Regions from separate parts of the Paenibacillus sp. FSL W7-1332 genome, predicted to be linked through region 2. Evidence: a T-box and tRNA genes for the amino acid it is inferred to sense, from the RefSeq annotation. Region 2 holds a T-box; the other holds one or more tRNA genes.
The links. The T-box of region 2 lies ahead of MKX98_RS15825 (alanine--tRNA ligase). A T-box ahead of a tRNA ligase gene usually reads a tRNA of that ligase, here a tRNA-Ala.

Region 1: it encodes a tRNA-Ala, which carries the amino acid that the T-box ahead of MKX98_RS15825 (alanine--tRNA ligase) is inferred to sense. The anticodon was not compared.

Annotation. Positions count from the first base shown of each region.
Region 1 covers NZ_CP150209.1:5,762,679-5,778,277, reverse strand. Annotated here, with positions in the region: gene MKX98_RS26090 (ATP-binding protein) at 1-761, shown strand, start outside; gene MKX98_RS26085 (response regulator transcription factor) at 832-1,563, shown strand; gene MKX98_RS26080 (methyl-accepting chemotaxis protein) at 1,739-2,929, shown strand; gene MKX98_RS26075 (PstS family phosphate ABC transporter substrate-binding protein) at 3,058-4,062, shown strand; gene pstC (phosphate ABC transporter permease subunit PstC) at 4,122-5,054, shown strand; gene pstA (phosphate ABC transporter permease PstA) at 5,055-5,930, shown strand; gene pstB (phosphate ABC transporter ATP-binding protein PstB) at 5,980-6,735, shown strand; gene phoU (phosphate signaling complex protein PhoU) at 6,789-7,448, shown strand; gene polA (DNA polymerase I) at 7,717-10,377, shown strand; gene mutM (DNA-formamidopyrimidine glycosylase) at 10,524-11,357, shown strand; gene ytaF (sporulation membrane protein YtaF) at 11,480-12,220, shown strand; gene coaE (dephospho-CoA kinase) at 12,230-12,829, shown strand; gene MKX98_RS26030 (lytic transglycosylase domain-containing protein) at 12,826-13,392, shown strand; gene MKX98_RS26025 (alpha/beta-type small acid-soluble spore protein) at 13,461-13,688, opposite strand; gene nrdR (transcriptional regulator NrdR) at 13,838-14,311, shown strand; tRNA gene MKX98_RS26015 (tRNA-Ala) at 14,488-14,560, shown strand; gene tnpA (IS200/IS605 family transposase) at 14,732-15,220, shown strand; gene MKX98_RS26005 (ABC transporter permease) at 15,448-15,599, opposite strand, start outside.
Region 2 covers NZ_CP150209.1:3,544,609-3,560,207, forward strand. Annotated here, with positions in the region: gene MKX98_RS15760 (Lrp/AsnC family transcriptional regulator) at 1-312, shown strand, start outside; gene MKX98_RS15765 (MFS transporter) at 441-1,628, opposite strand; gene MKX98_RS15770 (DUF6366 family protein) at 2,023-2,220, opposite strand; gene MKX98_RS15775 (NIPSNAP family protein) at 2,426-2,791, opposite strand; gene MKX98_RS15780 (SDR family oxidoreductase) at 3,242-4,123, opposite strand; gene MKX98_RS15785 (NAD(P)-binding domain-containing protein) at 4,178-4,786, opposite strand; gene MKX98_RS15790 (helix-turn-helix domain-containing protein) at 4,975-5,322, opposite strand; gene MKX98_RS15795 (hypothetical protein) at 5,593-6,162, opposite strand; partial or broken gene MKX98_RS15800 (acyl-CoA dehydrogenase family protein) at 6,682-7,005, opposite strand; gene MKX98_RS15805 (helix-turn-helix domain-containing GNAT family N-acetyltransferase) at 7,094-8,020, opposite strand; gene MKX98_RS15810 (hypothetical protein) at 9,191-9,751, shown strand; gene tnpA (IS200/IS605 family transposase) at 9,978-10,451, shown strand; gene MKX98_RS15820 (hypothetical protein) at 10,506-10,751, shown strand; gene MKX98_RS15825 (alanine--tRNA ligase) at 10,729-12,600, opposite strand; T-box leader at 12,709-12,952, opposite strand; gene MKX98_RS15830 (hypothetical protein) at 13,505-14,824, shown strand; gene MKX98_RS15835 (TetR/AcrR family transcriptional regulator) at 15,427-15,599, opposite strand, start outside.

The DNA.
Region 1 (15,599 bases), 2.2 Mb from region 2:
TGTTCCTGCTGCAGGATGTAAGTGATATCCGCAGACTTGAACGCATGCGGAGCGAATTCGTGGCCAATGTATCTCACGAGCTGAAGACTCCGCTCGCTGCGGTGAAAGGGTTTGCCGAAACGCTGCTTGGCGGCGGGGTGACCGATGAGAAGACATCGCGCTCCTTCCTCCAGATTATTTATGACGAATCCGAACGGCTAAACCGGCTGATCGGTGACATTCTGGAGCTGTCCAAAATCGAATCCAAGCGGATTCAGATGGATTACTCGCCGATTCATTTGTCGGCCTTCTTTGATACAATATCCGAAATGATGCGCACGGTGGCGGAGAAGAAGCGGATCAGCCTGGAGCTTGACATTCCGGAAGAGCTGTTTATGGAGGGGGACGAGGACAAGCTCCGCCAGATTTTTATGAATCTGCTCTCGAATGCGATCAATTACACGCAAGAAGGCGGACGAGTAAAATTAACGGCTCGTGAAAAGCATAGTAACAGGAACGCCGAGGATATTGTGGAGTTCCTTGTTAAGGATTCCGGGATTGGCATTCCGAAGAAAGATCTTCCCCGTATATTTGAACGTTTCTATCGGGTGGATAAAGCGCGTTCGCGAGGATCAGGCGGAACGGGGCTTGGACTGTCGATCGTGAAGCATCTGGTGGATCTTCATCACGGAACGATTAAGGTGGAGAGCGAGCTGGGAATCGGCAGCTCCTTCATCATTGAGCTTCCGATCCTGCAGGAAACGCACGATACAGGAAGTTAACACTCCGTTAACATTCTGTTGATATACTTGCATAAGCAGTCCAATTATCAAGATAAGGGCGGGGGTAACATTGACGCAACGCATGCTTGTTATTGAAGATGAGCCGACACTTTCGCGGCTGTTGTCCTACAATCTGACGCAGGAAGGTTTTCAAGTCGAGGTAGAGGAACACGGTACCGCAGGTTACGAGAAAGCGTCGAATCATGAATATGATCTGATCCTGCTGGATGTCATGCTGCCTGGCATGAACGGCTTTCAGATTTTAGAGAAGCTTCGAAGTAACGGAATTACCACGCCGATCATTATTCTGACCGCGAAGAACGCCGAAGAGGAAGTTGTTCAAGGTCTGAAGATGGGGGCGGATGACTATATTACCAAGCCATTTGGCGTATCTGAGCTGCTGGCCCGTGTATCAGCCGTCATGCGCCGGGTTTCCGGTCACGCCGATGAAGCAAAGACGACAGACCACCAGGGAAACGTCATTTCGCTTGGAGAATTGGAAATCTATCCTGAGAAATACGAGGTCCGGCTTGGCGGTCAGAGCATTAATCTCCGGCCGAAAGAATTTGAGGTGCTGCTCTACCTGGCCAAAAAACCGGGCGTTGTGTTAACGAGGGATGATCTGATGAACGTGGTCTGGGGTTTCGATTATATCGGCGGTCAGCGAACCGTGGACGTTCATGTGAGTTCCCTGCGCAAGAAGCTTGAGCTTGATCCTGAATCTGTACACATTGACTCCATTCGCGGGGTTGGTTATAAACTTGTAGTGAATCCGAAAAAAGGCTCCCATCATTCCGTTTGAAATGATGAGGAGTCTTTTTTTTGGGCCTTTGGTCAGATCCTGACATGTCTAATGTCTCATTTCCGCGCCATTATCCTTCCGCAGTTTACACTCCCTTAATCATTCGAGTATATTCCCATAATACTTGTCCGGTAAGATGCGTCTAAAGGACCAGATGAAGAAGGGGTGAAGGCGCATGACACTGCTTCAAACCATACCGAATCAGACAGAGAGAATGAAGGTGGAGGTAGAGCCGGTACTTGATGGACATGCAGCAAACGAGCCTGAAGCAGGCGCATTATATCGGCAATACATAAGAAGGGTCCCTGTTATAACAAAATCTGAATCCTGCCTCGATGTGCTGAATGTGTTTGCGAAGGATCAGCGTATCCCGTGTGTTATTTATTGCGATGAGGCAGATACACCAGCAGGACTGATTATGCGGGATGTGTTTTACCAGCGAATGATGGGCAGGTTTGCCGTGGACCTGTATTATTCCAAGCCCGCCTACCAGTTTGCGGACCATCAACCGACGCGTGTCGATATATTCGAGAAGGTCGGAACGTTGCTGGAATTGTCCCTGCAGCGCCCGGATTCCAAATTTTATGATTGTGTCCTGATCACGGATGAAGGACGACTGCTAGGCGTGCTTACCGTCAGGGATCTGATGAGCCTGTCCAGTATGCTCCAAGCGGAAGCGGAAGAGAAGCGGGAACTGATCCTGCAGGAAAGCTACCGGCATACCCGGAACATTCAATCCTCTTTAACCGAGGTCCGAACGGCAGCAGCGAGAACAAACTCGGAATGTATACGGATGAGGGAGTGGTCACAAACCGGGAAGGAGAAACTGGATCTTGTCCGAACCTCGTACCTTGGTCTTGTAGAGGATATGACGAAGCGTGAAGGCCAGGCCTCCGAGCTCGCAGCCGATGCCAGCCGCATATTTTCCATCACCGGCATGATTACCGAGCTTGCGAACCAAAGCAGTCTGCTGGCCATGAATGCCTCGATTGAAGCAGCGCATGCCGGAGAGCATGGGCGTGGATTTCAAGTGGTTGCGGCAGAGGTACAATCGCTAGCAAAACAAACGCGTAAGCTGTCAGGGGATATATCGCAGCTGCTCGAGCAAATCCAGGGGCTGGCAGCAGATACAGCCAAGGGGGCTGTATCGTCGCTGAAGGAAATCCAATCCTGCGAGGGGTATGTAACGGAAGGTGCCCAAATGTTTAATGAAATGGACAATGCCGTTCAAGAGGTTCAGAAGTCCGGTAATCAGGTTTATCAACTGGCCGAGGAAACCGTGAAGCGTGTGAAGCGGGTGAAGGATGAGCTTGCCGGAATGAACACCGATGAAGCTTCGATCATGGAAGATAGGTCGAAACTATAACTCTACTATGATTAAAATATTTTACACTGCGTTTACATTTCTCAGAAACTGCTATTACATTCCGGGATTAATATCAATATTGTAAGTAGGAAGTAGAGACAACAACCATTTTGAAGGAGTGGATTCGTTTGTTTAAAAGAAGGGGTCGTAAACCAGCAGGTATTCTCGTACTGGTGTTAATGCTGAGCACGCTTTTGGCGGCATGCGGCGGAGGAACAACTTCCGGCGGTGCTTCAGGAGAAAATACAGACAACGGTTCAGCACAGCAAAATGAAGGAAGCACAACAACAGCTTTGTCGGGAACGATTGAAATTGACGGTTCCAGTACATTGCATCCATTAACTGAAGCCATCGCTGAAGAGTTCGGCGCAGCGAACCCGGATGTCCGCATTCCGATTGGAACAGGCGGAACAGGTGGCGGTTTCAAACGCTTCAATAATGGAGAGATTCCAATTTCCAATGCATCCCGTCCAATTAAAGACAGTGAAGCTGAAGAAGCAAAATCCAAGGGCATTACCTATCATGAGGTTCTGGTAGCTTATGACGGACTATCCGTTGTTGTTAACCCGAGCAATGAATTCGTAGATAAATTAACGGTAGATGAGCTGAAGAAAATTTACGAGCCGAACAGCACTGTAAAAACATGGGCTGACGTTCGCGAAGGATGGCCGGCAGAGGAAATCAAAATTTACTCTCCTGGTACAGACCACGGAACATTCGACTACTTCACAGAAGCGATTAACGGTGAAGCTCAAGCAAGCAGAAACGATAGCCAAATCACGTTCAGTGCCGATACAAATGCAGTCGTACAAGGGGTTGCTGGCGACAAGAACTCCATCGGATACTTCGGATTCTCCTTCTATGAAGAGAACCAAGACAAATTGAAGCTGGTTCCGATCGATAATGGTACGGCTACAGTAGCTCCAAGCATGGAAACGATCAAGGATAACAGTTATGCTCCATTGTCCCGTCCGCTGCTGCTCTATGTAAACGATAAGGAGCTTGAGCGTCCGGAAGTGAATGCATTCATGAACTTCTACCTTGATAATGCCGCTAGTCTTGCTGGCGAAGTTGGTTTCGTACCGCTTCAAGATGAACAATATCAAGAAGAAAAAGACAAGTTGGCAAAATAATTAAGGACTTCATGCCCGAAGGGAATCCTTCGGGCAACCCATAGAAAGGGAAGAGGAGAATGAACAAAACTTCACCCGTGGCGGCAAACACTAAAAGCATGACATTCCGTCGAAGCAAAACACGCCTCTCAGACAAAATCGTTCCAATCCTGCTCGGCTTGTGTGCCATGCTTTCGGTCTTTACCACCATCGGTATTGTATATACGCTTCTACAGGAATCCGTGATCTTCTTCAAAGAAGTGCCGGTATGGTCCTTCTTGACTGGAACGACATGGAGTCCAATTCTCCCTCCAAAAGAATTCGGCGTGCTGCCCCTGCTGGGCGGCACATTGCTGATTACAGGCATTGCGATCATTTTCGCAGTGCCTATCGGCTTGGCATGCGCTATTTATCTCAATGAATACGCTCCTGCCCGGGTTCGGGGGGTTGTAAAGCCAGTGCTTGAAGTGTTGGCTGGTGTACCAACGATTGTTTACGGATATTTTGCGCTTGAAACGGTAACGCCATTCCTTCAAAAGATTTTTCCCGACATGGGGATATTCAATGCGCTTAGTGCGGGTCTCGTGGTCGGCATCATGGTCCTGCCGATGATCTCGTCTTTAAGTGAAGACGCGATGCGTGCGGTGCCTAAGAGCCTTCGTCACGGAGCATACGCGCTGGGTGCTACCCGATTTGAGGTTGCCCTGAAAATTGTACTGCCTGCCGCTTTATCGGGGGTTGTATCGTCCTTCGTATTGGCATTCTCGCGCGCGATTGGCGAGACGATGATCGTTACGGTGGCTGCAGGTGCTACGCCGCAGCTGACACTGAATCCGCTGGAAAGCATTCAGACGATGACTTCTTATATTGTTCAGGTAAGCATGGGAGACGTTCCGCGAGGAACGATTGAATACGGCACGATTTTTGCGGTAGGTCTGACCTTGTTTGTCATCACCTTCTTGCTTAATATATTGGCGCAGTGGGTCGCTCGCCGCTTCAGGGAGGAATACTAGATGAAACAATTGAATCTGGGGGATAGCAAAGGAATCAACCGGAGACGTCTGGGTGACCAAACGCTGCATATGATATTCCTGGCTTGTACCAGTATCGGTATTCTAGCCTTGATGGCTTTGATTGTTACGATCGTGATGGATGGCGTTCACAGACTCTCACCCGATCTGTTCACGAACTTTCCGTCACGTATCGCGGATAAAGCAGGCCTGAAATCGCCGATTGTCGGCACGATTTATCTGCTCCTGCTCATGGCCCCGCTGTCTTTTGTATTAGGCGTGGGCGCGGCAATCTTTCTTGAAGAGTATGCGGGCCGCAGCCGCTGGGTTCGGCTGATCCAGCTGAATATCAGTACGCTTGCAGGGGTTCCTTCTATTATATACGGTATCCTGGGACTGGCGATTTTCGTGCGCGGCATGAATCTTGGCCGCAGCCTGTTGTCCGGGGTATTAACGATGACGCTGCTGGTGCTGCCAATTATTATCGTTGCCGCTCAGGAGGCGCTTCGCGCCGTGCCTAAGAACCGGCGCGATGCTTCTTATGCGTTGGGCGCAACGAAATGGCAAACGGTGTCCAGCGCCGTGCTGCCATCAGCGATTCCTGGAATTATGACCGGGGTTATCCTGGCCTTGTCTCGTGCGATCGGCGAAACCGCACCGCTGATCATGATCGGTGCTTTAACGTACGTGGCCTTCTTGCCGGAAAATCTGCTCGATTCGTTTACTGTCATGCCGATCCAGATCTTTAACTGGGTATCAAGACCAAGTGAGGCTTTCCACGAGCTGGCGGCTTCGGGTATTATTCTGTTGCTCATCATGCTGTTCATCATGAACATTGCAGCCGTGTGGATCCGGAACAAGTATTCGAAGAACATCTAAGAGACGCATAAAGCAGATCTAATCGTGAAAAAGGAGACATGAATAAGATATGGAATCCATCATACAGATTAAGAAATTAAATCTTTACTACGACACGTACCATGCGCTTAAAAACGTGGATCTGGACATTCCGGAGAAAACGGTGACGGCGTTCATCGGACCGTCGGGCTGCGGTAAGTCTACGCTGCTGCGCACGCTGAATCGCATGAATGACATGATTCCTTCCACTCGGATTGAAGGCAGCGTGCAAATCGGAGGAACCGAAATCTACAGCGAGGAAGTCCACGTTGAAGCCTTGCGCAAGCAGGTAGGGATGGTATTCCAGCAGCCGAATCCGTTTCCTAAATCGATTTATGACAACATCGCGTACGGGCCGCGACTCCACGGTATCCGCAATAAAGCGGAGCTGGACCAAATCGTGGAACAGAGCTTGAAACAAGCCGTGCTGTGGGATGAAGTCAAGGATTATCTCAAGCGGTCCGCGCTGAGCTTGTCTGGCGGCCAACAGCAGCGCCTATGCATTGCCCGGGCACTTGCCGTACAGCCGGATATCCTGCTGATGGACGAAGCAACTTCCGCGCTGGACCCGATCTCGACTTTGAAAATCGAAGAGCTGGTGCAGGAGCTGAAGAGCAAATACACCATCGTCATGGTTACGCACAACATGCATCAGGCAGCACGCGTATCCGGGCAGACCGTATTTTTCCTGAATGGCGAAGTGGTTGAATCTGCAAACACCGATACGCTGTTCTCGACGCCGTCGGATGCACGTACCGAGGATTATATCTCGGGCCGGTTCGGTTAAGCCATTATCACGACTATGATCTTTCTTAAAAGTAGATAGGAGGAGCATCACACATGATCCGGAGAATTGAGTTTGATCAGCAGCTTGATGAGCTGAGAAGTTTGCTGCAGGATATGGGCAAGCATATGGAGGAGGCACTGGCAAACAGCGTGGAGTCCCTTCAGACCTTGGATGCGGAGAAAGCGCAGGCGGTTATCAAGAACGATGTGCAGTTAAACAACATGGAAGAGCAAATCATGGACATCGGCTCCCGTCTGATCGTGACCCAGCAGCCTGTGGCAAAGGATTTGCGCCGGATTTTAGTGGCTTTCCGGATTGCAAGCGATTTGGAGCGTATGGGTGACTTGGCGCGGGATGTCGCTAAAGTGACGATCCGTCTGCAAGGCCAGAAGCTGATCAAGCCACTGGTGGATCTTCCGCGGATGTCGGATTTGGTGCGCGCGATGGTTTCGGAATCGATCGAATCCTATCTGACGGAAAATACGGATCTTGCCTATAAAATGGCCCAGGACGATGATCAGATCGATCATTTGTACAGCGTGATTTTGCAGGACCTGTATGCGCATCTGACCTCCGATCCGGATTCGGCCAATCAGGCGATGCTGCTGATCATGGTGGGACGTTACATCGAACGGATCGCCGACCATGCAACCAACATTGGCGAGAGCACGGTGTACCTCGTAACGGGTCATCGTCCCGACCTCAATCAATAGCATAATGATAAGTCAAACGCTGGCGAAAGCTGGCGTTTTTTTGCGAGAATTTAGAAAGCTCCAGCGAAGCGGAAGCAATTCTTTAATCGCATTTATATATTGGGGGCCCCCGCAAAGTATTTGGAATAAGCATCGAAGCGCAGGCTCCACTTTGTGGGGATATTTTGCGTATTCTTAGGAATTCACCGTTAATCGAACGGATTGTTCGGAATTGGCGGTAACCTATGTTATCATGTGGAAAGGAAGTAATATTGGTGCGAGGTGTTCTATGGACAAGCTGATTTTAATTGATGGAAATAATATCATTTACCGGGCATTCTTCGCGATGCCGCCGCTGACCAATGCCAGCGGACAGCAGACGAATGCGGTTTACGGCTTTACGACGATGCTGCTTCGCTTGATTGAGGAACACAAACCGACCCATATGATGGTCGCATTCGATGCAGGCAAGGAAACATTTCGGCATGCGGATTTTCAGGATTACAAGGGTGGCCGCCAGAAAACGCCTCCCGAGCTCTCCGGACAATTCCCGCTGCTGAAAGAGCTGTTGAAAGGCCTTGGCGTCTCCCAATTTGAAATCGGCGGTTATGAGGCCGATGACATTATCGGGACCATTACCCGTCAGGCTGATGAAGCTGGTCGGAAGGTGATGGTTGTATCCGGGGATAAGGATATGCTGCAGCTGGCTTCGGAGCATACCACGATCGCCATGGTCCGCAAGGGCGTTACCGACATCGAGTATTACGGACCGGAACAGATTAAGGAGCGATATGACCTGACGCCTGATCAGATTATCGACCTCAAGGGACTGATGGGCGATGCTTCCGATAACATCCCCGGCGTTCCAGGAGTGGGTGAGAAGACGGCTCTGAAGCTGCTTCATGAATTTGGATCCGTTGAAGCCGTGGTGTCACGCACCGACGAGCTGAAAGGCAAGATGAAAGAGAAAATTGAAGAGCATGCGGATTCCGCCATACTCAGCAAGAAGCTGGCTACGATCTTTTGCGAAGTTCCGCTGGAGCAGTCGCTGGATGACATGGCGTTTACAGGCTTGAATGAAGAGACGGCAGGGCCCGCACTGGCGAAGCTGGAGTTTAAATCGCTCATTGAACGGTTAAACCTGAGCACAAGCGGAGTGGGCGGGGATGCGGCTGAGTCGAAGCCCGAAGCGAAGATTGAAGTGACCCTTGTAGACACGAAGGGGCTTAAGGAGGTTGCGGATAACCTGGCCCACGTCACTATACTCCATGTAGAGACGCATGGGGACAATCCCCATCATGCCGAGGTGATCGGGCTCGCACTCGCTACGGAGGAACGGCAGTACTTCATTCCGTTTGAGGTTCTGAAGTCGGAAGAGGCCGAGCCTGTTCGAGCTTGGCTTGCCGATAGCGGGATCCCTAAACGCGGATATGATCTGCACCGCATTGATCTGGCCCTCCACTGGCAGGGCATTGCTTTTGCCGGCGCGGCATTTGACGTTCATCTGGCTGCCTACCTGCTGGACCCAACCGAATCGAATCAAAGTCTTAGCGGTCTGGCCTCCAAATACGGGCTTGCGTATCTTCAAGCCGATGAGGATGTTTTCGGTAAAGGGGCAAAGTACAAGGTTCCCGATATGGAGAAGCTCAGCGAGCACATGGCCAGAAAATGCCTGGCTGTATCCGAACTGGTTCCCGTTCAGGAGAAGGAGCTGGCTGCCAATGAAATGCTGCCGCTGTTCCATGAGCTGGAGATGCCGCTGTCCCGCATTCTGGCCGATATGGAGAAGCAGGGAATTGCCGTGAATGCGGAGGATTTGAAGGAGCTGGGTCGCGAGTTTGAAGGACAGATCGAGAAGCTAGTTCATGAGATATATGAGATCGCCGGAACGGAATTCAATCTTAATTCGCCTAAACAGCTGGGCGAGATTCTGTTTGTGAAGCTGGAGCTTCCGGTCATCAAGAAGACCAAAACCGGTTATTCCACCGATGCCGAGGTGCTCGAGAAGCTGGCGCCTTATCACGATATTGTCCGCTTGATTCTGAAGTATCGTACCTTGGCCAAGCTGCAATCCACTTATGTGGAAGGTCTTCTGAAGGAGATTTCGTCACAAACGGGCAAAGTGCACACGTACTATCGTCAGACGATTGCCGCGACGGGCCGTCTGAGCAGCCAATATCCGAATTTGCAGAACATTCCGATCCGTCTGGAGGAGGGCCGCAAGCTGCGCAAGGTCTTCGTTCCGTCCGAGCCGGGCTGGAGCATTTTGGCGGCGGACTACTCCCAGATCGAGCTGCGCGTGCTTGCGCATATCTCGGATGATGAACGGCTGAAGGAAGCCTTCGTCCACGATATGGATATCCACACGAAGACCGCAATGGACGTGTTCGGAGTCGGCGTGGATGAGGTGGACTCCAATATGCGCCGATCCGCCAAGGCGGTTAACTTCGGCATCGTGTATGGAATCAGCGACTATGGCTTGTCCCAGAACCTGAATATTACCCGGAAGGAAGCCGCGGCCTTCATTGACCAGTATTTCGAGGTGTTCCAGGGCGTCCGGCGTTATATGGACGTGATCGTCAAACAGGCGAAACAAGACGGCTATGTGAAGACATTGCTTGAACGCAGACGCTACCTGCCGGAGATTAACGCCAGCAACTTCAACCTGCGGTCTTTTGCCGAACGGACAGCAATGAATACGCCGATTCAGGGAACCGCGGCGGACATTATCAAGCTGGCCATGGTCCATATGGACAAGGCGCTGCATGATCGTCAATTGAAGAGCCGCATGCTGCTTCAGGTGCACGATGAATTGGTGTTCGAGGTGCCGGAGGATGAGCTGGAGATCATGAAGGAATTGGTGCCGGAAGTGATGAGTCAAGCGCTGAAGCTGTCGGTACCGCTGAAATCGGAAGTCAGCTATGGCGAGAACTGGTACGAAGCGAAGTAAAGTTATACAATATGGTTAGCCGATAGAGAATCGTTTATAGGGATCATGGCGTGAAGAGGGGCGCATTATGCACCATACCTTTCCACAAAACCATGGTCCCGCTCTGTCCTAACTTCCGGTATAATGGGAGATGAGGTGAAGTCATTATGCCGGAATTGCCGGAAGTAGAAACGGTGAAACGAACACTTAACCAATTGATTAAAGGTAAGCATATAGATCATGTATCCGTACATCTGCCGCGGATTATTCAGCGTCCTGATGATATTGAGGCATTTGCGTTTATGTTGAAGGATCATACCGTGGAAGGTGTAGAGCGCCGCGGGAAATTTTTAAGGATATTGCTGGACGGACTGGTGCTCGTCTCGCATCTTCGGATGGAAGGGCGTTACGGGTTGTACTCTGCCGAGGAGCCGGTGGAGAAGCACACTCATGTTATATTCCATTTCTCGGACGGGACGGAGCTGCGTTATAAGGACGTACGCCAATTCGGAACGATGCATCTCTTTGCAACGGGGGAAGAGTTTCAGCATGCTCCTCTTGCCAAGCTGGGGTATGAGCCGCTGGATGATACGTTTACGTTCGGAACTTTCAAGGAAGTCATCGGCAGCAAAAAAACGAAGATTAAAGCGGTGCTGCTGAATCAGGCATATGTGGTCGGCATCGGCAATATATATGTCGATGAGGCATTGTTTCGAGCCAAGATTCATCCGGAGCGTAACGCCAACAGCCTGAAGGATGCCGAGCTCAAGCGATTGTATCATGCCATTGTGGATACACTGTCCGAAGCCGTAGAAGCGGGTGGTTCCTCCATTAAATCCTATGTCAATGGACAGGGTGAAATGGGGATGTTCCAGCATAGTCATCAGATTTACGGACGGAAGGACAAGCCGTGTCATACATGCGGTGGACCGATTCATAAGATCGTGGTTGGCGGACGGGGGACCCACTTCTGCCCGAAGTGTCAGCCGGTTAAGAAGTAATCCAATAGGCGTGCACCCATTCCTATCCCTACACATATAATGTGGAACATATGTGGAGCGCATGGAGCTGCTCTTCTTCATGAATGAGCCGCTTGATGTGGAGCTTACGAGGAGGGAAAAGGGTGCTCAGTCATATTTTCTCGTCTGCGCTGCTGGCCATGGCATTAAGCCTGGACGGATTCGGTGCGGGGGTTACATACGGTCTGCGCAAAACAAGGATACCGCTGCTGTCTGTATTGATCATCTCGCTATGTTCCGGCTTGGTGCTTGGCGCCTCCATGCAGGCGGGCGCGCTGTTACAGCGGTTCTTATCCCCATCCGTGGCGTCTGTGATCGGAGCCGCCATTTTGATTCTGCTGGGCTTATGGTCTCTATATCAGCAAGTTCGCAGAAAAAACGAGTCAGATGTGCAGCCGGTTTCCAGTAAGGATATTTCGAAGTCTCTTATGGAAAAGAAGGCATCTGACCATCAAGTGAAATCAAGACGTGAGGTTAACACGGCAGGTCAAGTGCATCTTCAGCGGGCGGTATTCTCTCTTGAGATTCCGAAGGCCGGGGTTGTCATTCAAATTCTCCGCAGTCCCTCGAAGGCGGATCTGGACGACTCCGGCAGCATCTCCCCGTGGGAGGCGATGTGGCTCGGGATCGCGTTATCGCTCGATGCGTTCGGCGCAGGGCTTGGCGCCGCCATGCTGGGCTTCTCACCGTTAGGTACCGCGGCTGTTGTTTCCTTGTTTAGCGGGATATTCCTGGTGCTGGGCATGAGGGTTGGTTTACGTTTTGCATCCAAGGGCGGCATGCGTTTTATCTCTTATTTGCCTGCTTTTTTGTTAATCGTCATGGGTATAATGAAGCTGTTATGAGGTGAAGTCATGAATATCGGTTTAACCGGAGGAATTGCAACTGGCAAGAGCACCGTGTCCTCCATGTTGGCCATGAAGGGAGCACTTCTCGTCGATGCGGATCTCATCGCCCGGGAAGTCATGCTCCCGGGTCATCCGGTGCTGGGTAAAGTGACCGAACATTTTGGACAAGCGATCCTGTTTGAGGACGGTACGCTGAATCGAAAAAAACTCGGGGAAGTGATCTTCCATCATCCCGAGCAGAGAACGGTATTGAATGAGATCACGCATCCGGCGATCCGGCAGGAAATCCGGGAACGGACGGAAGCGTATGAGCGGCAGTATCCCGACCGGCTCGTCGTGGCGGATATTCCGCTGCTGCTTGAGGCCAAGGAGTATTATTCTTATCTTGACCAGATCGCTGTTGTTTATGTACCGCGAGAGCTGCAGCTTGAGCGTCTGATGGTACGCGATGATCTTAACAGGGAAGCGGCGGAAGCGCGTTTAAACAGTCAGATGGATATCGAGGAGAAGAAGCGTCTGGCGGATATCCTCATCGATAACAGCGGAACATTGGCCGAAACACAGCAGCAGGTGGACAACCTGTGGGGCAGGTTGGTTAGTCTATGAAGTGGCTCCGTAAAAAAAGAGTGCTGCTTCTGCTGTTTGTCTCTTTTGTAGCGCTTCTGTATCTGAGCTCGAACTGGATGACCTTGCTGTATCCGATTCATTATAAAGATGAAATACGGAAGCATGCCGCTTACTATGAGGTCGATCCGTTCCTGGTGGCATCCATCATTCGTGTGGAAACGAACTTCAAGCCGGGTAAGGAGTCCAAGAAAGGCGCCCTGGGCATTATGCAGCTGATGCCGGATACGGCGAATTGGGCGATGGAAATGGCCAAGCTGCCATCGGTAAACCTGCTGAACGTAAAGAATGAAGTGGATGCGAATATCCAGCTGGGCACCTGGTATATTCAGAACCTGCACAAGGAAATGGACGGCAACCCAATTGCCGCCATCGCCGCCTATAATGCAGGCCCCGGGAACGTCAAGAATTGGATCAACAAGGGCATGTGGGATGGAACCTACGAGAATGTGAAGAGTATTCCCATCGGGGAAACCCGCCACTATGTACAGCGCGTGATTTATTATTATAATCAATATACGGATGTGTATAAGGACGGCTTTTAACGAAAAAAGAGCGCTGGACAGGCTCTTACATCGAGCCGTCCAACACTCCTTTTTTAAGGAAGAATCAATTATTGACCGGAGAATTGACCAGCCAATTGTTGCTCGGCCAGGGTTACAAGACGCTTTGTGATGTATCCCCCGATCGAACCGTTCTCGTAGGAAGTCATGTTACCTTGGTATCCGTCTTGTGGAATGGAGATACCAAGTTCTTGAGCTACCTCGTACTTCAATTGCTCAAGAGCAGCGTTTGCGCGAGGAACAACCAGGTTGTTGGAGTTGTTGTTGCTTTGTGCCATGTTAAGTTCACCTCCTTGGGTTGGTAAAAGTATTATGTCTCGGGTTTCGCATTTTCATAACATAAAAGAAAAAAGTTTTGCTGGTAAATTTTTCATTAGGGCCGTTAAGGCTAAAATACGCTGAAAACAAAGGAAGTGAAGATGACTTTATGAAGTGTCCATATTGCAGTTATGCCGGAACGAAAGTGCTGGATTCCAGGCCTGCCAACGAGAATAAATCCATCCGCCGCCGCAGGGAATGCGAGCAGTGCAGCAAGAGATTCACAACCTTTGAGATGGTGGAGGAAACGCCGCTGATTGTTGTGAAGAAGGATGGAAGCCGCGAAGAATTCAGCCGGGAGAAGGTACTCCGCGGTTTGATCCGGGCATGCGAGAAGCGTCCGGTATCCGTGGACCAGCTGGATATGATCGTATCGGATGTCGAGAAGGCACTGCGCAATACCGCAGCAGCAGAGGTGGAGAGCCGCCAGATCGGGGAGCTTCTGATGGAACGGCTGTATCCGGTCGATGAGGTAGCGTACGTCCGGTTTGCGTCCGTGTATCGGCAGTTCAAGGATATCAATATGTTTATGAAGGAACTGAAAAGCCTACTGTCCAAGGATACGGACGGTCAGGAGCTGTAAGAGCACCAGGGTTCTGCGTGATCCAGGTGCTCTTCCGGTGCTCTCAAGGAGCCCATCCTCATCATCGATAAGTGACATTATATAGAGAAGTAAAAGGGATACAGCACGTCATCAAAAAATGTGAAAAACCTGTTGACATGCCTGCTGATTTTTTATATGATATAGAAGTCGCTTACGGGGCCTTAGCTCAGCTGGGAGAGCGCATCGCTGGCAGCGATGAGGTCAGGGGTTCGATCCCCCTAGGCTCCATACGAAGAAAACCCTTGATTATCAAGGGTTTTTTCCTTTTTCTTGTAAAAAGAAAACCATACGCTATGCGTATGGTTCAGGATAGCTTAAGCGTTGTATAAAAAAAATCCTCCGAAGTGTTAAGATAAATTCGGTTCGCCAACCAAATTTAAAACACGAGGAGGAGATCAGATGGCATCTGATGTGAACAGTTTAGCACATACAAAATGGAATTGTAAGTATCACATAGTGTTTGCACCAAAGTACAGAAGACAAGTGATCTATGGGAAATTGAAAAGAGATATAGGAAAAATACTAAGACAATTGTGTGAAAGAAAAGGTGTAGAAATTATAGAAGCAGAGGCATGTAAAGATCATATACACATGCTGGTAAGTATACCGCCGAAAATAAGTGTGTCATCATTTATAGGGTATCTAAAAGGGAAGAGTAGCTTAATGATATTTGATCGCCATGCAAATTTAAAATATAAGTATGGGAATCGAAAATTCTGGTGTAAAGGGTTTTATGTGGACACGGTAGGAAGGAACAAGAAAGTGATTGAAGAGTATATACGAAATCAGTTACAAGAAGACGTGGTTGCAGAGCAAATGACGCTGGAAGAGTATATAGATCCATTCACAGGAGAAGAAACAGGAAGCAAACGAAAGAAGAAGAACTAGAAGACCCCTTAAGGGGTAGCCGAAAAAGTAGTGCGGTTGGCGAACGATTCAATGCCCTTTAGGGCTGGCCAGTAACAAAGGCTTTCAGCCGCAGAGCAAACCACCCGTTCACACGGGTGGTTTTGATTAATAACTTTTTAATTCTTCCCAGAAATGGTCGCAATCTAATTATAACATTGAGCGTAAAAAAGGAAGTACAACGCATCGTTGATTGTTCTTACTTTATTTTAATTGCTTGTAAAAGAAGTAGGAGCGGCATCTGTCGCTCGACCGACCCTAAATCCGGAAGTGAGCAGCAAGACCAAAAATCCACCGGCGACGCCCCACAAAATCAAGGCGTTTGAGTAAGCTGCGTCCAGTCCGCCGAAGTACATTACTT
Region 2 (15,599 bases):
GGGGTGATTGAAGAGTATCGTACCGTTATAAATCCCAAAAAAATAGGAAAACAAAGTACATCCTATCTACTTTTTCGGACCAGAGAATGCAATGCTTTCCTTGATTTCTGCCGTTCTTCCCCCGAAGTTGTGGAATGTTATCGCGTAAGCGGGGAACATAACTATTTATTAAAAGTCATGACAGACTCCATCGCGGACCTAGAAGCGTTTGGAGATCAGTGTGACAAATTCGGAACCTACACTACACTTATCGCGATGTCTTCGCCTATTGCGCATAAAAACCTGATTGAAGGAACCAACCTCCTCATCTGAGTATTACGCATTTATTTAAAGACCGCCCATCTATCGGTTACATGGATGGGCGGTCTTTCGTATAAAGAATGAAGCCGTTTTAGAAGGGATTCCTAACAACTGATCTTTTCCGATATAAAAATCCGCTTTTAGCGAGATCTAGGAAATCCGTGATTTTGGGCGGTCCAAGCTATAATAAGGGTAATTAGCAACAAGAGAACCAATGAACCTGGTAGGAATCTGGCCCCGATCCAATCAAGCAGGATAGCCCCAACAATTCCTCCTGCACCGATTCCGAGATTCCACGCCGTTACTAGCATGGATTGAGCGATATCCGCACTTTGGCCACCTGCATGTGCAATGGCTGTCTGTAGTAATGTGGCTGCTCCGCCAAAGGTCATTCCCCATGCGATGACACCGAAGATGATGACGACCGGCTGATTTATCCAGATTTCCATTGCCGCTGAGGCAAGGGCAAATATCGCAATGCTTGATAAAACCAGTATTCTCATATAACGATCAATCAGCAACCCAATGATCCAAGTGCCGATTACTGAAGTCACACCGAATAATAGCAGAATCAGATCGACTCTATGGGCCAGTGCCGTGTCGGCCAGAAAAGGGGAAATGTAGGTATACAAAATATTGTGAGCTAGCACCCAGGCGAGAACCACAAACAAAATGGGCCGAATTCCAGGTATGAAAAAGATTTTATGCAATGGGAGTTGATGCTGAGCGGGCTCTCCTTCATAATCCGGCATATTCCAGAGCACCCATGCAATGAGGGCTAGCGTCAATATGGATACTGTTCCAAAGATCAGGCGCCAGCCTGCATACGTTCCGAAAAATGTTCCTATCGGAACCCCGAGCGCCAATGCCAAAGGTGTGCCTACCATAGCGACGGCCATGGCTTTTCCTTTTAACGACTCAGGCACCATGCGGCGTGCATAACCTGCAGTCATTCCCCACAACACCCCCGCTGCTACTCCTGCACAGAAACGTGCGATTAGCGTTATAGCATACACCGAAGATAAGGCAGTCACCGTGTTAAATACCAGAAAACCTATGATACATAGCAGCAAAAGCGGTTTGCGTCTCCACTCTCGTGTCGCCGTGGTCAGCGGAATGGCAGCCAGCAGGGAGCCCACTGCATATAACGTAACCAGTTGTCCGGCCAGCGCCTGCGTTACGCCAAGATCACTCGCAATCTGGGGTAGTAGCCCAGCAGGCAGACTTTCCGTAAGTATGCAGATAAATCCTGCCATAGCTAACGCCAGTAGACCTGCCCATGGAAGACTTTCTTTTTTGACATCGGTGTCATTTGTGGCAGAATACATTTCGTTCGAAATCACAAATAATGCTCCTTTATTCTGTATTTTGAGATAGCTAAAATGCTCACTTGCTATCTTTGATAAGCTTACAGAAATAAGCTCTCATTGTGCATACAGGATTAAAGGTAGTGGAACTTTATCACAAAGAAAATCCATTTATTTCGGAATGTTTACTTTTAATTTTAATGGTCATCTTATTCTAGCCACTATGACTGCACTAACCTGCCCGTTAGCTTAATGAATTGCATGGAAACCTAGTTAGATATTATCTAATCGGTAATCGGCTCATGTTCTTGTCCATTACGGCAATCGGTACAAGTTCTTGTCCTCGACTCAGGACAAGAACTTGTACCGATATCTTGTATCTCGACAATTTTGGCTTTCTCAAATATTAAAACCATTAATAAAAATATTGAACAACTATAAGACCGACAATAATAACAATAGTTAATACTAAAGTGCCTTTCCAACCTAAATCGACTATACTATACCGAGCCCTACTATTTCCGTGATTCATATGACCAAATGGATTATTTTCCAATTCTTCTTGTCTTAGTCTTTCTCTTGTTCTTTCAGGAGTTTCATAATCTTTGCTCATTGTTTACCTACCCCTAGGTTAATAATTTTAATTAGATATCCAATACCAATTTATTGATGCAGTAGTATAATAATAACATTTTTATGTATTCCACAACCTTCTTGCACTACCCTGCCTGTTAGTTGAACAAAAGCAGCCGATTACGTTGATTGGCTGCATTCTTGTTTTTATTGAGCTATCTGTATCCCGTTAGTTGAATTGTTTTTTATGAAAAATTGGATAGTATCGTTTTATTCCTAGGTACTGTACTCAATAAAAAGTCTTCTTTAGGTGCTTCTTTTAAGAGATTTTCTCCACGTATTCTTAGTTCCTCGTGTTGATTCCGTACGCGTTTAACATGCTCTTCATCACCTTTAACCTGGTTTTCTATATTTTGATATTCCTCAAGGCTCTTATATTCCCAAATCGCAAAGACTTCAATAGCACCTTCGATTTCTTCCGTCATCCACCGACCAACTAAACTTGCCCCATATTTGAGTTGTGTAGGTAAAAGAAATTCATTAAATAAATGATTAAATTCATCTATTCTTTTTGAATCTATTTTGTATGACTTCCTTCGATATATACTCAATTCTTTATCTTCTCCTCTGCTCGAAATGTCACTAAGTATTTATTCTTTAATGAACTTTATATCCCTGTTAAAACAATCCTGGAACTTCAACATTATTAAGCTAAACTGCCCGTTAGCTTAGTGAAATTGCATGGAAACATAGTTAGATACTTGTCTAATCGGTAATCGGCTCATGTTCTTGTCCTTTACGGCAATCGGTACAAGTTCTTGTCCTTGGCTCGGGACAAGAACTTGTACCGATATAACAAAAAAGCCGCTAAAATAGCGACTTTCCATGGGACAATGTTTCTGTCCTCCGACACTTCTTTATGGGTTGTGTCACATAAACGGCCGGTCAATCCGGACGTTTATTGCGGGAAACGTTAGCTCAATAAAATAGCGACAGTCAATTTTCTCGTCCTTGGCTGTCGCTGTTTCTTTTTCAAATTTAGTCTAAAACATACCCTGCTTTCAATCTTCAACTTTAGAAAACTGATGTTTAAAGAATTCCTTATATGTCATTGGTTTTCGGCCAATTAGACTTTCAAGATCCCCGGATGTCTCCGAAAATTCTCCAGTGTTGACTCCTCGCACCCAGCCTAATAAAAAATCAGTCATGAAAACAGGCAAGCCATTTGCTACCATAGAGTCTATATATTCTTTTTCGCTAACTGACTCATAAGGGATATTCATCTCACTAATCTCCGAGAGGGCTTCAGCGATGTCTGCAAAAGAGCTCCCCTCGCTGCCACTTAGAGTGTATGTCTTATTTTCGTACCCGTGTTGAGTGAGAACGGCTACGTTAGCTGCCGCCAAGTCATCCAGAGATGCAGCGGCAACTTTGCCGGAACCCTCTGGTACTCGCACGCCGGCTTTAAGCGCATCTCCGAAATACATATGCAAGGTTTCAAGGTACGGTGGATTCCGCAGAATGGTATAGTCTAATCCGGATGCTCTAAGCGTTTGTTCAGCAAATAAGTCTGACATCGTTACTTCGGGCAAAATAAGATTTGAATTTTCTTTTCGAATGATCGACGTGTAGATCACTTGTTTAACACCAGCCTCCTTTGCAGCTGCGATGACATTGAAATGTTGCGTATTACGGTCGGTAAATGCTTGCGCGGAGATAAGCATGACTTTGTCAACACCATTAAAAGCTCGCAGAAGGGAGTTATAATCGAAATAGTCGCCCTGATGGGCCTCCACACCTTCTTTAACAAACCTTTCGATTTTTTCAGATTGCGGATCACGTACCAATACAGCGGCCTGATTTGCCGGAACCTTTTTAAGAAGAAGGTTTAGCGTCCTGCTGCCAAGATTACCCGTTGCTCCAGTAATAAGTATTTTACCCATATTAGTAACCCCTTTGAACTTTTATTGATAAACCAGTTGCAGTATAGGATAACGTTATCGTACAGTGTATTGATCCAGCAGATTTAAATTCAATCCGGCGAGAGGTCCTCCTATTTGCTGCAGCAGACCGCCCTGGCTCAAGGATCCAAGATCAATACAGGCAAAGCCAATCTTCTCCCAAATTTCTTTCAAGACTTGTTTTACCTGGATGTCGTCACCGGACATGAACAGGACAGTCTTCGGCTTCTCTTCCGTGTAATCCTTAATCCATTCCATCGGAACACTGTTAAAAGCTTTAATTACATGAGCACCCGGAGCATATTGGGCTACGATTTCACTTGAATTCTTTCCTGACCATTCGCCAAGTAGAGGTTCCGTATTTTCAAAACGGTTGGTAGCATCAATAAGAACACGGCCTGTCCAGTCAGGAACCATTGACAAAGCAGCAGGCATTTGCGCCCACGTCACGCATAATATTACAAAGTCCTGCTCAGCTGCTTCTGACGGTGTTCCGGATTTTGCGCCAGCACCAAGCGAGCTTACCAGATCTGAGAGCGTTTCGGGACCACGACTATTACTGAGAATAACTTCATGACCGTGAAGCAATAGATGTTTCGCCAGCGTTTGAGCAACTGTTCCAGCACCAATAAAGCCAAATTTCATAACGCACCTCCAAAAACTTATCGATCTACATACGACTCCTTTTATTAATTCTTTGATTTTCTTCATGGCCATAAGTCTTATTATGATCCATCCATAACTTTTAAAATAGTACGTACTTTTATGTTATATAGTAACTAAAAAGTGATAATTGTGATGAAGTGCAGAATAAATGGATCAATGAAATTACTCTATTCTACATTTAATCTCCGATATTCATCCTTACTCAAGTTCTTCTCTGCATAATTTTGGCCCCAATCACAAAGAGCTCGCAAAGTGGGTTCAAGTGACATACCCATTTCTGATATTGAATATTCCACTTTTGGTGGTACCTGATTGTACATTTTTCTTATAATCAAATTAGCACTCTCCAACTCCCGCAACGACTGGACTAACATTTTCTGAGATATTGTGGGTATGAGCCTTCTCAATTCACCGGTCCGTTTAGGACCTTTTATTAAATAATACAGAATAAGAGGCTTCCACTTCCCGCCAATGACATTTAAAGTGATTTCCAGATCACAATAAAAAGTTTTCAATTTAAAAAACACTACCCTTCATTAAATTTCCATTATTATAATACATGATAACCCTATTACTTGTTGATCTAACGGGAAATGATAGTTGAACATAAAGGGTTTCACATATTAGTCATGACTAATATGTGAAACCCTTTAATATATCTATCTTTCTTAAATTTAGGTCTTGATAACCTAGTAAAATTAAGTATTAGACTGACGCTGCCTCACTAAGGATACAGGTAGGATAGCGCATAAGCCACTGGTATGTTCAGTACCTTACTCTAGATGCTAATTGCTCTTGGGCTTTTTCGATGGGCAACATTTAATAAAATAGGTCGGGCTCATCTGAGCCTGGCAGCCGGTACATACATAGACTGTTTCACCGTTATGTGTAAGCTTCCGAATTGGCTGGGTAGAGAAGAGGTTGGGCTCATCAATAAACTCTAGGAAGAATTGTTTTTGTAACTGCTTCCGGGTCTCCCATTCAATTTCTTGCCCAGGTAAGTAATTGTGCACGTCTCGAAGCCAAATCTCAAATCGGTGCATGATCTCGGTATAAGGACCTTCTCCATTCTTGATGCTTCCTTTTGTAGGATATGCAATGCCAAGCGAATCTGACCACTTCAGATTACCGTTTCTTCTGGCATAAAGACGACTACTCTTCTGACTCTTTCTTTGTATATCTTGACACAGGTTGCAAAGCTGCAACGAGCCATTCCGTTCAGCAAGCGCAATATCTTGGGGAAGTCTCGCGTAAGATTTCTTGCAGGCGGTACAATCCAATATATGTACGATCGGTGGGTCAGACTCTCTACGCTGTGAAGTGTTAATGAGATGAGCGGCTGCTCGAAGGTCCATCGTAACTCCTCCTAATGTGTACTGTCTACATGACACATTTTACACACCGGGGATTAAATGTGTCATGTCGATTGTACACAAAACTGCCGCGACTCAGATTTAGTCTATTTAATCTCTTCTTCAACCTCCACTTGCTAATAGTTGAAAGTCCTACAAATGATATTTTCTTTATATGGTCATTTGCTTTTCGTTAGTCTTCTCCGTTTACCTGGCGATTCTCTATTGTTTTATAGTAACTTGAATACGTTCGATCGCTATTCGATGATTTGAAACTCCGTAAACAATCATCTGCAGCCTGCGCTTTGCTTTTGATCAATAGCTTTAGACAGATACCAGTCACGAGCTCTCTCGTAGGGTAGTATGTGCGCTTATTCTAAATGATTTGATTTTTGGGGTTCAAGGTGTAGGATTTCTTTTGATAAGTAACGGTAATCTTGCCGGTCTTGCATCTTCGGTTCCGCCCAACAAGGCCATCAACTCTATCGACTCGCACAGGTTTTCAAACAAAGCCTCGGGTCAAGCCCGGGTCAGACGCTGCTTAAGCAAGAGGCTGATACTCCAGCCGACAGCTAGTGCGGTGGAGCTGTCTCCGCGCGCCAGCCGTTCCTGGGCCAGCACCATTTCATAGACGGAGGCTTCCTCTCCGCCAAATCGCTTGGGAACGGTTAGTTTTAAATAGCCTGACGCCTTGAGATCTTCAAAGTTCTCGTACGGAAACGATCCTTCCGAATCATGCTTGGGAGCTCTCTCCGCGAATATGGCGGCCAGCCGGTCTGCCCTCTCCGCAATGTTCACCTCGTGTTCATTTCGTATGAATGGATCTGCGACATAAGATCGGTTCAAGCTCGCCCCCTACTTTTCAATACCGTGTATTTTGGTAGTAATATAGAAATTGTTAGCAATCCGGATTTGGGGTCTCGATGAAGGGACGTTATGGCAAGTGAAGCTCGAAAACCTGCTCGACGTGGCTTACGCCCCACGCTTCGTTCGGACGCTCGCCGGTCTTGCGGAAACCGACGTTCTCGTACATCCGAATCGCATTTTCCTGATCCTCGGTCGTTTCCAGGAACACGTTCCGGTAGCCCTTTTCCCGGCAATACTTGACGGCCTCGTTCAATAACGTCTTGCCAAGTCCCCTTCCCCTGAAATCGGGGTGCAGGATGAACCATCTGAGCTGTGCTTTGTCCGGCGTATGCCCGACAATGGCGATAGCGCCGACGATGTGGCCGTCCGCCTCCGCCAGCCAGAACCGATCCTTCTCCCGGTCATAATGTTGGAAGAACTCATGAAAGGTCTTGCAAACATAGCCCTCAAATCCATGATTATAACCGCACTCCTCCGCGTACACCCAGCCGTGCAGATGGATCAGGACGCCAACGTCCCCCGACCGCAGCTCGGTGCGGATGACCACGCCCAGACCGCGATCCTCTTCGGTGGAGAGGGAGCTTTCAATGGCCGTCATGCTCTTCGCAATCAGCCCCTTTCTGTGCTCCGGTAGTCCCTCGATTAACCGGCGGATTTGCTCGTCGGATAGCGCATCGAGCTTGTGCAGCATTTCACGGCCCTGATCGGACAGGTAATGATAGTAGGATCTGCCGTCTTTATCGGATTGAACGCGGTAGGTCAGCCCAAGCTTATCGAATCGCTTTAAGATGCGGCTTAAATATCCGGCATCGATGCTCAGCTTGTCGATCAGCATTTTGGCTGTGCAATGCTCCGTATTCTGAATTTCGTAAAGCACCCTAGCCTCGGAGAGAGAAAAATCGCTGTGCAACAGATGTTGATCGAGGAGTCCGAGCACATTCGTATAAAAACGGTTAAAGCGCCGGATCGTCTGAATGATGGTTGCATCTGACATGATGAGTGAGCCCCTTTCTTTTTATTCGGATAGCAAAAAATTAACATTAATATTTGACTAAGTCAAATATTAATTTGACATAGTCAACTAAATGAACAGCGAAAAACACGGAATCCGCTTATTCCGTGTTTTTCCCATGGTAACCCATTACAACCACCTTGCTTAGTTGTGCAGGTCGACGGTTTTATTCAATTCGGAATCCTCTTCCTGACGCTGGCCGTTCATTTTCCGGAAGGCGCTGACAATGCAGATTTCCGTCGGGGTCCTAATTTATCAAAATAAGTGGAACACTCGAAATTTCCCAGTGAGATTAATACCCATCATTCTTAGGTCACATCCTTCTGTGCTAGCCTTCGAATGTCTTTGTAGCGTAGTAAGGCCCTTCAGTAGAGCAACACTCATGTATACATATGATTTGCCTCCTGTCCGTTTGTGAACAAAGGCAGCCGATCTCTTAGCGGTTGCCTTCGTGGTAGTGCCCAGAATAAACTGTTAGGATGGGTTTATCTAAGTATGTTTCTGTAGTAATAACCCAGGGGCCTTTAGTTGGTGTATAGAAATACGTTGCACTTGTAGTGTACGACTTTCTACCCTTAACATTATCGTCAGCTCTAATTCGTGAAAGTTCAAAATCAATACGCTTATCACTATAAAATTTTACAGTAACATTTAAAAGGACTTTCCCATTTACTTAATTCAGGGAATTTAAAGTGATTGTTACATCGTTACGTGCAATAGTAATTGGAAGTTTTTCGTAATTATCGATTTGAATATAGCGCCACATAAAAATGCGGATACGATTTTCAGTTTTTGTTTCATTATTTAATCCTCCAAATTAATATTCACCATCAACCTATCTGCTATATTAGCATCGTAGCATTACAAAATAGCAGTATGAATCATGTTCTTACGAATCACCACCCATTATATTGGACAGGAGCCACTGGAAAAACAACCTTCTACTATAACCTTGCTATAAATGATGTCCGAGCAAGAATTATTTCAATTGTTAATGCGAATAGAAGTACAATTATTAGCGGTAACGGTTATGCTACAATAAATGTTAGTATAGATGGACAAATGTACAGGTTGGTTGTAAGTAATTATAGAATAAATACATTTTACCTTATTGATTAAGTTACAACATACCTTTAGTTATTGGAGTAGTTTATGCTAAATATAACCACATACATTGAAAAGAAGACTATAGATTCTTTTTACTTTAGTCAAGATAATATTGAAGACTATTTTATTTCATTGAAAGATAGTTTATCAATCCAGGTGGCTAACAGACAATTAAACAAGCATAAAGGCCATAAGTTAGATGGTGTAGTAAATATAAAAACGTCTGATACTACAATCACCAACTTTATGGATTGGGATGATATTGACTTGATGTGGATCGGTGTTTTAGAAATGACTTTGGAATATAAAAAAACAGGTTTTGGAGAGCACATTATGGCCATGAATAGCCATGAGTGGAGTGTCAAAAGAATCATTACAAAACCAGAGAACAAGATATTATTTAGAGTAAAAAGAAATCCGTTGATTTTTGAAGGTACAAACCTTTACGAAGCTTACAAAGAGACGAAAAACATTGTTGTTGAAGAAGAATTTTTATCTGAAATTCTTAAGGCGGCTAATGAGTTTATTTCTTTTAGAGAAAAACTATTTAAAATTGATAATCTAGGCAGATTAAAAGCAGTATTGTCTGAAATACAATCTTATTAGGCCAACTAGTAGTTTTAATTTAACAAGTGGCATAAAAAGATCTCCCAATCTGAGCAATTCGGATTAAATCCGAATTGCTTTTTCTTATGGCTTTAGCCAGTTGAGTGCGTGAAACGCGCGAAACAAAAAACCACCCGCTATGCGGGTGGAGGGATTAAGGGTTTGACCACTGAGACCATTCCAATAAAATTGAGATGTTCAGGCTCAAAGAAAGGAATGGTCTCAAATGGCAACCAAGAGCTACAGCCTAGCTCACACAAAGTGGATGTGCAAATACCACATTGTATTTACCCCGAAGTATAGACGGAAAGAGATCTATAATCAAGTAAGAAGAGACTTAATAGAAATTTTCAAACGCTTATGTAAGTACAAAGGAGTAGAAATTATAGAAGGCCACATGATGCCCGATCATGTCCATATGTTGGTGGCTATCCCGCCGAAAATTTCAGTCTCATCATTCATGGGATATCTAAAGGGGAAAAGTTCGTTAATGATCTTCGAGAAGCATGCACAACTAAAATATAAATACGGGAATCGAAAATTTTGGGCAGAAGGATATTATGTGAGTACAGTAGGTTTGAATGAAGCAACAGTAGCGAAGTACATTCGTGAACAAGAGGCACATGATCAAGCCATGGATAAGTTGAGTGTAAAAGAGTACGAAGATCCATTCAACAGCAACAGGGGCAAAAAGAAATAAACCAGTTTAACTGGTAAGTGAAAGTGACAAATAACAATGAGCCTGAACAGAGTTATGGTCAGGCTAGCGTCTTTAGGCGCAGTTTGGCAACAAGGGGTTATACCCCAAGAGCAAACCACCCGTTGGACGGGTGGTCATGATTTTAAAAACTGTTCTCCGGTACCGCCAACGGAAAGGCCAAGCGATGTCAAACCGTCTTCATTTGCCGGATTTATCATTCATCCTGGATTCCCGGCAACTCATAACGTTGTTACAAATGGCAATCCTAAAACATCAGCTATTGTTCAGCGTTTTTATTAATTACTCCTTTAATCCTTCTAACTCCAGCAGCAGAAGATTGTTCTTTTTTAATACTGAACTTTCCTATGTTTGTTGTATCCTCTACATGAGGTCCTCCACATACTTCTCGACTCCAAACTTTCCCTTCATTATCTTTGATTGTATACACCTTAACGATATCCGGATATTTATCCCAAAAATTCCCTACAACATTACTTTCTTTTGCTTCAGTTTTAGGCATCTCTGAAATATAGGTAATTGCTTTTGACGAAATCGCATCATTCACATACTTCTCCACCGCAGCTATTTGCTCTGGCGTAAGTTTTTCATCATGGTTGAAGTCAAACCGTAATCGCTCTGAGGTAATATTACTTCCTTGTTGATGAACATGATCACCTAAAACTTCCCTTAAACCAGCAAGTAATAAATGAGATACCGTGTGCAGCGCTGTTGTTTCTGTTGAATGTTCAGCTAATCCACCTTTAAATTTACCCACAGAAGCAGTTCTGCTCTTTTCAGCATGTTTCTTTGCCGCCTCTATATAAGACGCCTTGTCCTCCATGCTATATCCATTTTCAGTTAGAAACTCTTCCGTCAACTCCAAGGGAAACCCATATGTTTCGTAAAAATAAAAGGCATCTGCACCTGTAACTTTACCCTTATTCTTAAGATGTTTTTGTATTTCAAATTCTCCTTGCTGTAAAGTTCTATAGAAAAGATTTTCTTCCTTATTTACTGTTTCGATAACTTTCTTTTTATTACCGATCAAATCTTCATAAGCTGTTGCTTCATCTATATAAACTTCAGACAACTCACCCACAAAACTTCCTTGTATACCTATTTTTTTACCTGCACGAATCGCCCTTCTTAATAACCTTCTTGTTATATACCCTGCATCACTATTAGCTGGCTCCGCACCATCATTAATTAGAAAAGTAGCCGCTCTCACATGATCAAGTATGATTCTAAACAACTTTAAATCGTCAGTATATTGTTTACCACTTAACTCCATCAATTTTTTCTTGGGATTAAGGAAGAAAGCCGTATTATAAATATCCTTGTCACCATTAAGGGCTGTTGCAACCCTTTCTAATCCGCCTCCATAATCCATATTGGGATTTTGCATTTTTACAAATCCTGTGCCTTCTTTTTTGTAACACATAAATACGTTGTTCCCAATCTCTAAAAACCTCTCGCTTTCAGAAGCAGGATGATCCAGTGAATCACCGCCTGGTTCAAGATCATAGAACATTTCACTATCAGGCCCACCCGGTTCACCAACAGGCATATCCAATGGACTTCCGGCTCGACTCCACCAATTTTCTTTTTCATCGTATAAGAATATTCTTCCACCTCTAGATGCTCCATATTGATAGGGATCATCTTCAATGATAGGTTCTACACCAACTGATTTAAATTTTTCTGACCAGATTTGAATGGCTTCCGTATCTTTCTGTATATTCAAATCATCACTTCCTATAAAAGCACTGATATACAGCCTGCCAGGATCAATTCCTAATTCGATAATATGCCAATTCCAAATGGCATCGATTTGCTTTTTCTTATAGTTATTTTCATTTGCTTTAAACTCCCATCGACCTATCATTTCAAAAAATGTCAGATGCGACGTATCTCCTACTTCATCAATATCCACTGTCCTTAAACACTTCTGAATATTAGCAATCTCATTACCTATCGGATGCTTTTCCCCCAATAAATATGGAACCATAGGTTGCATTCCACTTCCTGTAAACAACGTTGAGGAATCATTTTCTGGCAACAAGCTAGAAGAGGGCACTTGGCTAGCCCCTATTCCTTTCATAAAATCAATATATGATTTTCTTAACTCATCTGGTGTCATTTTCACCATGCTCAATACCTCCATTTCAATTATTAATTATTCTCGGAAATTACTTTGCAAATATTCAAACGAGAAGAAATAAAACAAAAAAGCCCTAAGCTGACCTATTTCTTGTCAACTTAGGGCGAACTATGATGTCCGTGTTACCACCTAATTTCAGATTTCTCTGCACTCTATCAATACGGGATATCTCCGATATTGTTTCCTGAATAACGGTGGAACTCCGTTGAAGCCTACTTAGATTCCTCTGTTCGGTTCACAGCTCCGAGACTGCTTCACTATTAGATCAATGAAGATTCGCACCAACCATCTTCTCTCTGTGAGATCCCTAATAGCTACTATTTCTCATCATAGCCTTTTCGTTTTAAGTTGAACCAATGCTATCACACTCAACTTGTTCTGTCAATTAATTCCACTATTTTTTATAAGGTATAAGTCTGTCGATTCTACCATCAGCTTTGGCAATTCGGTTGCTTCGCATCCTCTGACTTTAGCCAAATTATAATTCTCCCCAACCTCAATTCCACATTCCTGTTTACCCTGTGAAATAATCAGGAGGTACAACAAACTTGGGTGGGGAAGTATCGCTTCCGGAGCGGAGGTGATAACCCTTATGATATCCCTCCATACTTTTTGGGATAGTATGCCCATTGGAAATTGAACTATACTGCCCGTTAGCTTAACAAGACAGCTGATCGCTTAGTCGTAAAAGATTAAAACAAAAATTAACGTGAATAATCTGTCCTGATGGTACTATTTCCCAGCTCAAATGTACTTTTCATAAGTCTCATCTGTGCAGGATTGCCTAATGGGCTAGCGATTTGCATTGGCAATATTTACTCATTAAACTGTGTTCTCATCTTTGTTAAAGTGGATAAGCATTATGAAGACAAAGACGGGAGTTTTAATAGACATGAGCGTTCTCACCAAATCTATCATTGGTCTGCTTTGCGTGACGACATTAGCGGGCACCTATTTCAGTTATACGGAGCATCAGAATAATCGGCAATGGGAGCAGCAACAACAGCACAATACGCAATACTGGTCACATATGCAATTGATCTACCTGCGTGATTTCGACTATGCGCTTGCGGAGTCCCTTGCGGCATCTACGATTTCAGATCGGCAAGCAGCACTTCAATCTGCGATTGAAAATGCCAATTTTATCTTGCAATCTGTAAGGATCGGATCCGTTACAATGAACTTTCAATCTTGGTCATATGAGTCGTTTATCACAGAGGGCAGCCGCTACTTGGCCTATCCTGCCAGCGAGAAGGAAATCTCGCTTAACCCGGATCAATTAGAACAAATTCAGCGTTTGAGAACGTTCGCGAGGACCGCCCTACCTTATCTCGATCAGATGAGAAAGAAAGCTGTTGATTCCTCTATATCGGATATACAACAGATATCAACTGAAATGGAAGAGGCTTTGTCTCAACTCGACTCGGTCTCCACCTATGGAAATAAAGCCTTTAACGAGTTCCTGTACAACCAGAATCCATACATACCTCCGAAGCCAGGAACCGTTTTCGCCGGTGAAACCACTTATACGGCTACGGAGCTTGCGGCCAAAGCGAAAATTTTCATGGGCGAGGCTTGGAATAAAGGAGCAGGTAAGCAAATTGTCCACATCTCAGGCGGGAGCAGCCCCCAATTCGGAGAAGTCTTGGATTTCAAGTTATCGGACACCGATGGAAAATCAACCAACTCCTATATTGCAACACTAAGTAAAAGCGGACACGTGCTCCAAGTGAGACGCAAGAGCTCGATCTCTGAGAAAGGAGATGTAGAGCAAACTATCGACTTAAAGCAGGTTGTCGCGGTTACGGACACCTGGATGGCTCGCTGGTCTGACGAACGTCTGACATTAGTAGCGAAAGAGATAAACGATACTTCCATTTATCTCACGTATATTCCGGTCCGGGAGCAAGTTTCCATTCCGCAAATGAAAGTCGTATGGCGATTTGATCGCCGTACCGGTACGTTGAAGAGCTTTGATGCGTCTAATTATTATTCCCATTACAATAAAACCTTCCCCGTTCACCCGAGGCTGACAGCGGAGCAAGCCTCCGCGAAGCTTGGCCCAAAAGTAACCCCCTCGGGCAAGCCAAAGCTGGAAATCCACAACAGCCAGCTCGTATACGCATTTCCCGTCACTGGGATCGAAGGCGTTTCTCACGTATACGTAAACGCCCGCACAGGTGCTGGCGAAGGCATTAATTACAACCTGTAACCACAACAAATTTAGGCAGCCCCACGAACATCCTCGCTGCGGGCTGCCTAGATTTTGCGTGCCAACGTTGGGTCACCACTTTCCTTTTTAGTTTCTTACGTTTCTCCGTGACTAAAATTAAACTAACCTGCCCGTTAGTTGAACAAAAAGCAGCTGATCATGGCCAGCTGCTTTTCTATATTTATTTAACTATCGTTTCCCGTTAGTTGAGTGGCTTTACAACCATGTTTGAAAAGGCTTCAGTTTTTCTTGAGTTAGGAACTAGGGTTGCTCTTAACGTTTCGTTAACGTGGAGTTTTACATGTTCTTGTTTCTCGACAGCTCAAGTTTTCGGCTTAACTGTTATGCCCAACTTCTTAAAAAATGGTTGTATCTGCTGGAACATATAGCAAACAGATTTATTGATAATAGACAATACAGCAAATGATTAAATCATATCCAACTGTTTTGAAAAAGCGAGAGCAGGAACTAATCGCCATTACTAATTCTAAACATCGGAAAAGCAATAGAAGATAATATTACCGGATCTTCTGTGATGGCCAGCAATCGAGTTATATCGAACCTGACCGACGAGGTAAAATACGGGATGCAGTTTTCACTTACTACAATTCTTCAGAATAAAAAGCTTTAGATACGGATTCCGTAGCTTTATCAATAAAAGCTGCAATTTTATTGGGGCTTTCCTTCAGACCACTACTCACCCACTTTTTAATAATAGCTATACTGCCATGAGCGGTGAACGTATACCAGGACTCAAATAATTGTGGATCAAAAT